2 regions of the Paenibacillus sp. FSL H8-0315 genome follow, and region 1 is predicted to be linked to the other one. Evidence: riboswitches for the same ligand, from Rfam matches in the RefSeq annotation. Region 1 holds a riboswitch; the other holds the start of a gene.

The links. A riboswitch is a leader RNA that binds a small molecule or an ion and turns the genes downstream of it on or off. The one in region 1 is predicted to bind cyclic di-GMP.
Region 2: linked by a shared signal. The riboswitch ahead of MHB56_RS24670 (DUF6612 family protein) and the one ahead of MHB56_RS17670 (transglutaminase-like domain-containing protein) in region 1 are both predicted to bind cyclic di-GMP.

Annotation. Positions count from the first base shown of each region.
Region 1 is NZ_JBBOTA010000001.1:4,059,886-4,064,911, reverse strand. It holds rRNA gene MHB56_RS17675 (16S ribosomal RNA) at 1-1,261, opposite strand, end outside; gene MHB56_RS17670 (transglutaminase-like domain-containing protein) at 1,629-2,438, opposite strand; cyclic di-GMP riboswitch class I at 2,452-2,532, opposite strand; cyclic di-GMP riboswitch class I at 2,607-2,689, opposite strand; gene MHB56_RS17665 (class D sortase) at 2,809-3,468, opposite strand; gene MHB56_RS17660 (GtrA family protein) at 3,571-3,978, opposite strand; gene MHB56_RS17655 (glycosyltransferase family 2 protein) at 3,965-4,945, opposite strand.
Region 2 is NZ_JBBOTA010000001.1:5,693,258-5,698,283, reverse strand. It holds gene MHB56_RS24675 (NADH-dependent flavin oxidoreductase) at 1-102, opposite strand, end outside; gene MHB56_RS24670 (DUF6612 family protein) at 215-1,063, opposite strand; cyclic di-GMP riboswitch class I at 1,181-1,272, opposite strand; gene MHB56_RS24665 (RNA polymerase sigma factor) at 1,476-1,994, shown strand; gene MHB56_RS24660 (DUF4179 domain-containing protein) at 1,978-3,591, shown strand; gene MHB56_RS24655 (Cof-type HAD-IIB family hydrolase) at 3,745-4,545, opposite strand; gene MHB56_RS24650 (pseudouridine synthase) at 4,807-5,026, opposite strand, start outside.

The DNA.
Region 1 (5,026 bases):
TACCGGCCATTGTAGTACGTGTGTAGCCCAGGTCATAAGGGGCATGATGATTTGACGTCATCCCCACCTTCCTCCGGTTTGTCACCGGCAGTCACTCTAGAGTGCCCAACATTACTTGCTGGCAACTAAAGTTAAGGGTTGCGCTCGTTGCGGGACTTAACCCAACATCTCACGACACGAGCTGACGACAACCATGCACCACCTGTCTCCTCTGTCCCGAAGGCCGCTGCTATCTCTAGCAGATTCAGAGGGATGTCAAGACCTGGTAAGGTTCTTCGCGTTGCTTCGAATTAAACCACATACTCCACTGCTTGTGCGGGTCCCCGTCAATTCCTTTGAGTTTCAGTCTTGCGACCGTACTCCCCAGGCGGAGTGCTTACTGTGTTAACTTCGGCACCAAGGGTATCGAAACCCCTAACACCTAGCACTCATCGTTTACGGCGTGGACTACCAGGGTATCTAATCCTGTTTGCTCCCCACGCTTTCGCGCCTCAGCGTCAGTTACAGCCCAGAAAGTCGCCTTCGCCACTGGTGTTCCTCCACATATCTACGCATTTCACCGCTACACGTGGAATTCCACTTTCCTCTTCTGTACTCAAGCCACCCAGTTTCCAGTGCGACCTCAGGTTGAGCCCAAGGTTTAAACACCAGACTTAAATAGCCGCCTGCGCGCGCTTTACGCCCAATAATTCCGGACAACGCTTGCCCCCTACGTATTACCGCGGCTGCTGGCACGTAGTTAGCCGGGGCTTTCTTCTCAGGTACCGTCACTCCGGTAGCAGTTACTCTACCGGACGTTCTTCCCTGGCAACAGAGCTTTACGATCCGAAAACCTTCATCACTCACGCGGCGTTGCTCCGTCAGGCTTTCGCCCATTGCGGAAGATTCCCTACTGCTGCCTCCCGTAGGAGTCTGGGCCGTGTCTCAGTCCCAGTGTGGCCGTTCACCCTCTCAGGTCGGCTACGCATCGTCGCCTTGGTGGGCCGTTACCCCACCAACTAGCTAATGCGCCGCAGGCCCATCCCTCAGTGACAGATTGCTCCGTCTTTCATTCTTCTCTCAGGAGAAAAAAGAAATTATCCGGTATTAGCTACCGTTTCCGGTAGTTATCCCAGTCTGAAGGGCAGGTTGCCTACGTGTTACTCACCCGTCCGCCGCTAAGTTATTTTGAAAGCAAGCTTTCAAAATAACTCCGCTCGACTTGCATGTATTAGGCACGCCGCCAGCGTTCGTCCTGAGCCAGGATCAAACTCTCCAATTAGTATTGAAAAGAGCGATATGCTCATTTTGAAACATCTGACGAGAAAATTAATTCTCTAATTTTGGATTTCACTTGCGTGATTTCCTACTCACTCGTTGTTCAGTTTTCAAAGATCAAGTTCTCGTTGGCGCCGTTTAATGTCTCAGCAGCAACTCTTATAATATATCATGTTGTTTTCAGAAATGCAAGCTTTATTTTTCGAAGCTTTTTATCAGCCTCGTCTATATCGCCTGTACGCTGTCTAACAACGCTTACCTATAATACCCCAACTATTAATAGAAAAGCAACCCCTAATATAAAAATAAACAACTAGCTTAATAATTAAGCTAGTTGTTTATTTAATAGGGTTATATTTCTAGCGACGAACTTAATAGTATTTTGCCGCAGTATATTTGCTTGAGGCTTTAATTAAATCGGTTTTCTTATCACTCTTTGAAAGTCCTGCATCCACTGTAGTATCAATGGTAACCCACTTCCCATTAAGCAACACTTCGTTCCAGGCATGATATTGCGTAACGTAGCTTGTATTCCCCATTACCAACTTAGCAGGAACATCTACACTCCGCAGCATTGCGGCAAAAAGAGAAGCGTAATCATAGCAAATCCCTTTTTTAGTAGTCAATGTCTTATCGATGCTTGGAATATAATCAGTAGTTACACTATTAGCAAGAGAGTAATCATATTGTACATTCGCAACTACATAGTTATAGATCGCTTTAACTTTCTCTTCGTCTGTTGTTTTGCCTTGTACTAATTGTTTAGCTTTGACAATCGCTTTATCAGAAGAACTCCATTTCACATTCTGTACGGAGCCCAAATATACGGAATTCGAGTCACTCATGGTTACGTCTACTACTTCGGAATATAATGCTTTGTATTTATTGCCGGTTGTATTCTCCAGAACAGAAACCTTATAAGTCCCATTTCCTTGTTGCAAAGGGAAGTCCTCAGCTTGTCCAGAAGCATACAAGTTATATGTATAGCTGCTGTTATCTTTGGTGATCATGAGTTTGATTCTTTTATCTTTCGGAATATCATAGTTAATACCAATAACACCTTGAGCCACTTTGGATGTAATCAACCAGCTGGCATCTGCACTTGCAGCTTGAGCTGTACTTACCGAAACTGAAGTCATTAGGACGAACAACGCCACCAGCATAAAATAAACCTTTTTCACGGATAAAACTCCTTTCGGTAGCTGGCTGCCATCCTTTCGGGAAGGCCCTTTAGCTTTGCGTCCCTACCTTTCGATAGGTTTGCCGTTATCGTATAAGCTCTATCTGTTCTAGCTTTACTAGATATAATTGATAGAATCCATTTGAAACAAACAAAAAAAGCCTCTTCATTCGGTAGCTGGCTGCCATCCTTTCGGGAAAAGGCCCTTTAGCTTTGCGTCCCTACCTTTCGGAAGGTTTGCCGTTATCGTGTTTAGCTTTCATAGTATAATACTATCATATTTATAGTTGTGAACAAGACCTAATTTACTAGATTACCCATTATTTTATAAATATCTCCCGGTATTTGTGTTTTCTTGTCATTCACTATTCTCATTTTGTTAATTTGGCATGAACAATCAGCCGATGCGTTGGATTCACTAGCGGATCACATGTAATCAGAGTAAGAATCTTATCCTTGTCATTCCCGTCAAGAACGGAGACATCACTCGGATCTACAACAGAAATATCGTATACCTCATAGTTAAACACCTGATCACTAGTCTTTACCGTGATAACATCCCCCACAACAACCTCATTCAATCTGTTAAACAAACGACCCGTAGTTCGAGCCCGATGCGCCGCGATTGCAGCATTCCCGATCTCTCCAAGGGGTGCCGTTTCTTTCATATGGGCTGCAGCATGTTTCATATTAGCTTTTGTAGCCCCTTCTAATACAGGCAGCTTCAAATCAATCTTATCGATTTCAATTAGTGCGATTACTTTGCCACCGACTTCAATCTCCGGTTCAGGCTTTTCTGTCTCTTGGGGTTGGGGCTGTGCCTGGGCATCCAGAACCGATTCCTCTGCTAACAGCTGAGTAACTTCAGCATACCTGCTCCTCAGATCTGACTGGGGAGTACTATCGGCAGTGCTTAGTTCAGCCGTTTCTAATAACTTCTCCTGCTGCCTGTCGTTGTACCATTCGTTAGCTGTCGGATATAACATGATAAGTATCCCAGCCAGTATGAGTAGATAGGAGAATTTACGCAATGTTATTCACCTCCGTATATTGTTTCTATGGTTATATACAAATCAAGCAGAAACAGCTACTTGCCTTTAAGCATAGCAACTCCTTCTGCCTGAAATTAATGTTTAAAATACCCATTTACGACTTCCAAAGAAATTGATGATCACCGTGATAAAGGTAACCAGCACCTTCGAGATCAAGACTTGAATACCTAGTTTGTCTGTCAACAGATGCATTAGCAGCAGTGATATTCCGAGCACTACCAGATTCAGCACGATAAACTTGACCAGCTGCGCGCGGTCGAAGCCTTCTTTATTCCCCCGGTTGCGATCACGAAAGGTTACTTTTTTATTCAAAATAAAGCTATTCGCCGTGCCTGCACTATAGGAGATCACCTGCGCCAATGCGTATACCATCCCTAGAGAATTCAACAATGTGAAAATCACAAAATCAATAAGCGTATTGAGCAAACCTACGGCATTAAATTTGAGGAACTGTATGAATGCAGCGCGCAAGTTCTTATCTGACATCATTGTGGTCCTTCCGGCGGTCCAGTTGTTCTTCGTTCTGGTAGCCTTTAGTCTCACTAACAATATATAGCGGTCTATCTTTAGACTCGTCATAAATCCGTCCGATATACTCCCCAATCACACCTAACAGCATCAGAACGATACCGTTAAAGAGCAGATTAACGCCTACAATGGAAGCCCAGCCCGGAACCGTCCAGGAGGTAAAAAATATCTTTTGAAACAAGACGAAAAATAAATAGAGAAAGCTAGAGAATGAAAGAAAGAATCCAATATACGTAGCAATCTTAAGCGGCTTATGTGAAAAAGAGGTGATGCCATCTAACGCAAAACGAATCATTTTCTTCAGCGGATATTTGGTTTCTCCGGCAAAACGTTCTTCCCGTTCATATTCCACCATAGTCTGCTTGAAGCCAACCCAGCTCACCAAACCTCTGACATAGCGGTTCTTTTCTTTAAGTCCCCGCAGGACATCACATACCTTACGGTCAATAAGACGGAAATCGCCTGTATCCGTTGGAATATCCACACTTATCATACTGCTGAGCAGGCGGTAAAAAAGCTTCGCGGTGACCTTTTTGAACATCGTTTCTCCGTGGCGCTTCAGGCGTTTCGCATATACAACGTCGTAGCCCTCTTTCCACTTCTCGATCATTTGCAAAATGACCTCCGGAGGATCCTGAAGATCAGCGTCAATAACAACAACCGCTTGACCTTCGGCATAGTCCATGCCAGCTGTAATCGCTACCTGATGTCCGAAATTACGCGAGAAGTCAATCAGCTTGACATGCTCGTCTCGTTCACAGATCTCCCGAATCATCTGGGCGGAACGATCACGACTGCCGTCATTGACGAAGACCAGCTCATAAGTATCGCCGCACTCGTCCATTACTTTTTTCAAACGTTCATAAGTATGGCTAATTACTTGCTCCTCATTGAACATGGGTACAATCACACTATATCTGGCTTTCACCTTTATTCCTCCTACAAGCTTTTTGGAGCGTTACATCCATCTACACTTCATAATAACGCTGCATGCATAAACTTATTTTAT
Region 2 (5,026 bases), 1.6 Mb from region 1:
CAGCCCTCTGCGAAAAGTTAATGCTGTGTCTAGTGCTATCATCTTTTTCCCAACTTTCATTAAATTATATTTAGATAAATTATTATATACATGCGCATACATATAAATTACAGCAATGATTTATTCTTGTCAACTAATAAAGAACTGCTGTTGGATACAACAAAAAGCGCTGTTCCGCTGAACAGCGCTTTTCGCTCGTTATGAATCGTCCTTATTATTCTAGTTCGGCCGGTTTTACAATGGCTGCACCTTTATTATTTTTGGAATATTTAGCTTCGATTTTCGTGGTGTATGTATCTTTGGCTCCATCACTTACCAGCACATAACTCAGATCGACTATCAGCTTTTCCGTTTGCCAGGTCTTAGTATTGACGAATAATTTCCACGTTACGCTTTTGGGTTGAACTGTCTCTCCATCCCAGAGGTTCTCCTGGTCATAGAGTTTGATTATCCCCTTAGCTGCTGTCGGATCGGTTACCGTGAATTGTAAGACTGTTTGTGCGCCAGCAGTGCTGACTTTCATGGATTTTTTATAACTTTTGACCGAATCAAGCATGGAAACAGGATCGTATTGGCCTTTAGAGTAAAAGGCATCCCATTCCGTTTTCTCCAGTCCAAGCCAATATTGTGCATCAGGATCGATTGGCTCCCCGTCATCGTCGTAACCTTCATCTTCAGATTCATCGATCAGTTCACTTCCGTCTACAAGATAGTAAAACTCCTTGTCATTGGCATATAGACTGTACGATGTTTCTAAAAGACTACTAGCGACAGTGCCTGCTGCGGCAAAATTCGGCAGACGGTTGATATCCAGCTTCAGAGTGTTGGTGTTGCTGATACGCACCCCGCCGCTTTGAATATCCTGTTTTTTGGTCACATCCAGATGGAAATTCTTTATTGCTTTGGAGGCTGCCGTTACTTTGCTGATCATCTGATCCGCGGTTACTACTGTTGAGGTAGCTGCTGACACTACTCCTGGATTAGACATCCATCCGATCGTTCCGGACAGCAATAAAGCACCTACTGCCAAACTAGTACCTATTGTTTTGAAAAAACTGTTCATGTACTTCCCCTTTCGGCCCCTTGCGATAATGTAACGCCGTATAGGTCGAAATAATAAAAGAGCTCAAAATAGACTACATATTCTTAGAGCTATCCTTTATGCTTCATAAGACATCCCTATGGCGGCCTGGCGATCATTTCCTTCTGTCGAAAGGCTTTAGACCCATGGCTTTGTGTCATCATCTTTCGATGATTTTACCTTTAACGCGGACATTCAATTAGTTTTAATAGATTACGGACGCATGTCCCACCGCTAATTTTATCATGGTTATAATTACCTGTAAACGACTTATCTTCCATTCGAATTCGCTATGATACTCAGAAGAAATACTACAATCAAAATGAAAAATGAACGATTACATACGCTTATAAGTCTTATTAATGAGAACAGCAAAGACAGGGGGTGCAGCAAAATGAGTGACCGGGAAATTTTCGAGCTCTATAAAGAACAAGTATATTATTTTTGTTACTACTTAATGAAAAATCAGGCAGATGCGGAGGATATTTCCCAAGAGGTATTTGTAAAAGTTATCTTAGCGGATAAGTCGAAGGTAAGAAACTTGAAAGCTTGGATTTTACGAATTGCTTCGAATGAGTGCAACAGTGTGATCAAAAGGCGTAAGACGGGGTGGATGAAAGAAGTACGTAATTATTTACTATCCAGGTCTGAGGAATCAAACCCTGTAGAAAAACGTTTGGATCGACAGGAAACTAAAAAAGAATTACAAGGGTTATACAGTCAGCTTCCTGACAAAATCAGAATGGTAGTAGTCCTTCGTTTTATAAACGAATTGACTGTACCCGAGATCTCTAAAGTTATGAGCATACCCGAAGGAACTGTAAAATCCAGACTGAACAAGGGACTTAAAATACTAAATAGAATGGGTGGAACCCAACTAAAGGAGCTGAATAGTAATGAGTCTGTATATTGAAAAAGATAAACATATTCCCCGACCGGATTATGATTTGATGTGGACTGCCATAGAACAAGAAGCATATACACGTCAAAGAAATCAGCATGCCTCCCAGAATACTCCTAGGTCTAATAAAAAGGTTATTCCTATCAGTATTGTCTTCTCTTGCCTCTTACTTGTAGCCATTCCTGTATTCGCTAGTATGACGATTAATTGGGATAAAATTGGTGGTCGAAGTGTGAGCAATGCATTAAATAACGGCATCGGTCAACAGTATAATCTTCAAACTTCCAGTTCAGGAGTAACAATGAATTTGAACGGTGTTGTAACTGATGGAGAAAAAATGAAAATGCTGTTATCACTTGATACTAAATCTGATCTATCCAAATATACTGGATTTGCTACAGAGGAAAACATCATGACTAGTGAATCCGGTGCCAAGGCAAAGGTATACGGTTATTTAGAATACGATCCTGAAAGCCAGAAACTCATTGGAGTATATGAGACACCTGATACATTAAAGGATGATAAAAAGGACTACAGGTTTGAAGCACGGAATCTCATTTTTTACAGTGATCGGAATATTCCCTTACAATCTAATCATCAAGCAGGGGATACTATCAATACTGGAGTTAAGCAATATCCAAGCCTTCAAATCGAATCCGTTCGACATGTTTCCAATCAAACCATTATCCGTTACAAAGTCGCTGCATCACCATCTGACTTAGGACGGGGTAATCCACATTTGGTAGTTAGTACTGGTGGTCAAAAGAATGAAGCAATTCCAACCATCATGCCTAACGAAGGATCGGATTTATTTATTGAACAGGTTTTCAATATAACTGAATCAGATTGGAAGGAAGCTAGTCTTCATTTTAGTTACATTGAAGAAGCGAAACGATTTTCAGGTACGTGGAAGTTCGATTTTAAAGCAGATGGAAAAAAAGCAAGTGAGGCGATTTACACTAAGAAACTGTATAACAGTCCTGAATTTCAAGAAAAGACCGGCATAACCTTAGATCAGCTAGTAGTTACCCCTTTGGATATCCAAATTCTAATAGATGAAAATGATTCGCTTAAAAAAGGAATTGTCCACTATAATACCGCTCAGTTGGTTATAGGTGATCAAACAATCACTGGGGGTTGGAATTTGAAAGGAGATCATTCCGAAAGCTACCAGCATTTATTTCAATTCGAATCTCCGGAATGGTATAACGACTGGTCCGATGTTCCAATGAAACTTATATTAAAGGATGCTGTCATTGAGAAACGTGATACTACTAAGAATTGGATCACTATAAACAAACCTAAAGAAGAAAAGCAGTTCACTTCACTTGATGTCGATGGGTTAAAAATTGAATTCACTTACTATACTGAGGGCGAAAATTTGATTGTCGAATCAACATCCAAATCTTCTGGCTTCAAAAGCGTTAACCAAACTACGTTACGGATTAATGGCAAAGAAGTGGTGCCTGAAATTACACCTAAGGGCATGATATCTACAGGAACTAATATTGATAGCTACAAAGATATCCCTTTCGACGAAAAAATCGAACTGAACCCTGGTATCTATAAATATAGCGATCCTAGCCGGAACGAGGAAATTAAACTTTAATGCAGGAAGTTAATCTATGTCCCGCCCTTTCTAGTTAATCCTAAGGGCGGGTTTATTTATGGATAAAATCATTTCTGTTTAGGTATCTCTTTTATTTCCTTCACAACAAAAAAAGCATAGAACGGACTCAAGTCCGCTTTATGCTTTCCATTATTAAGATAAACAATATTTAACCAGCGCATCTCGCACACCATGCTCGTTGTTAGACCCCGTGACAGCATTCGCTGCCGCTTTGACCTCAACCGGAGAATTATCCATCGCAACGCCCATACCCGCGTATGTAAGCATAGAAATATCATTAAAATAATTACCGATCGAAAGAACTTCCTCTTGCGGAATTCCCAGCTTCACAGCCAGATTCTTTAAGGCGTTGCCCTTGGAGGCTTCCGGATGCATCAAGTCAACGAAAAATTCACCACTGCGCAAAATATTGTACTCATGGGTCCAAGTACGCCATTCACGTTCAGCTTCGTCAAGGATTTCTGGTTGTGTAAATACAGTAAACTTAACAACCGGTTCACGGAAATCTTCCCATGCTGGCAGTGTAGCCGGCACGATACGGAAGTGTTCATACATATAATTGGCTTCTTTGGTCAGGTTTTCTACATTATCTACATACATATCAAAAGCCGTATTCACATCATAATGAATATCATGCTTTCTACAATAATCAATATAAGGGTCAAGACCACGAGCATCCATACCGTATTGATGCAGCACTTCCCGATCTTTCACACGAACCGTAGCAGCTCCATTATGACCCAGCACATAACCAGACAGCCCCATTTCCTCCATAAAAGGAATCGAGTTCTGCGGACTGCGGCCGGTACATAACACGATTTGTCCTCCAAGACGTGTAACCTCAGCAATGGCTTCTTTATTCTCAGTGCTCAAGTGGTGATCATCATTCAACAGTGTACCATCTACATCTAGTGCAATCAGTTTGTATCTCATACTCCCACCATCCTTGTCTTTCTTTTTCTATATATATTGAACCTGGCTATTTGAGTTAAGTTTCAGTCGCAACTGCGGTGAATATTTGGACTTCCAGCCGCTGTTGTTTCCAGATTTCTTGATTTATACCGTTTACTAGTGGTTGAAATCCGGAAACAAAGGCGGCCGCTATCGCTCTTACAGTTCCAAATTTCCCCTCCGCCACTCCATTCCCTTATCCCAAGTTTCCAAATTCAATTTATATACCATTTTTTCTCTATATTATTGTTCTGATGCTTCTGTACTTAAGAGTGCCAGTTCCTCTAGCGTAAGTTCACGACTAGCTCCCAGTGGCAGGCTTTCATCCAGCTTCAATTCTCCCATAGATACTCGTTTCAGAAAAGTGACTTTTTTGCCGACAGCTTGGAACATTCGCTTCACCTGGTGAAACTTTCCTTCTGTGATGATCAGCGAAATATGTGAGATTACTTTACTGCCGCGT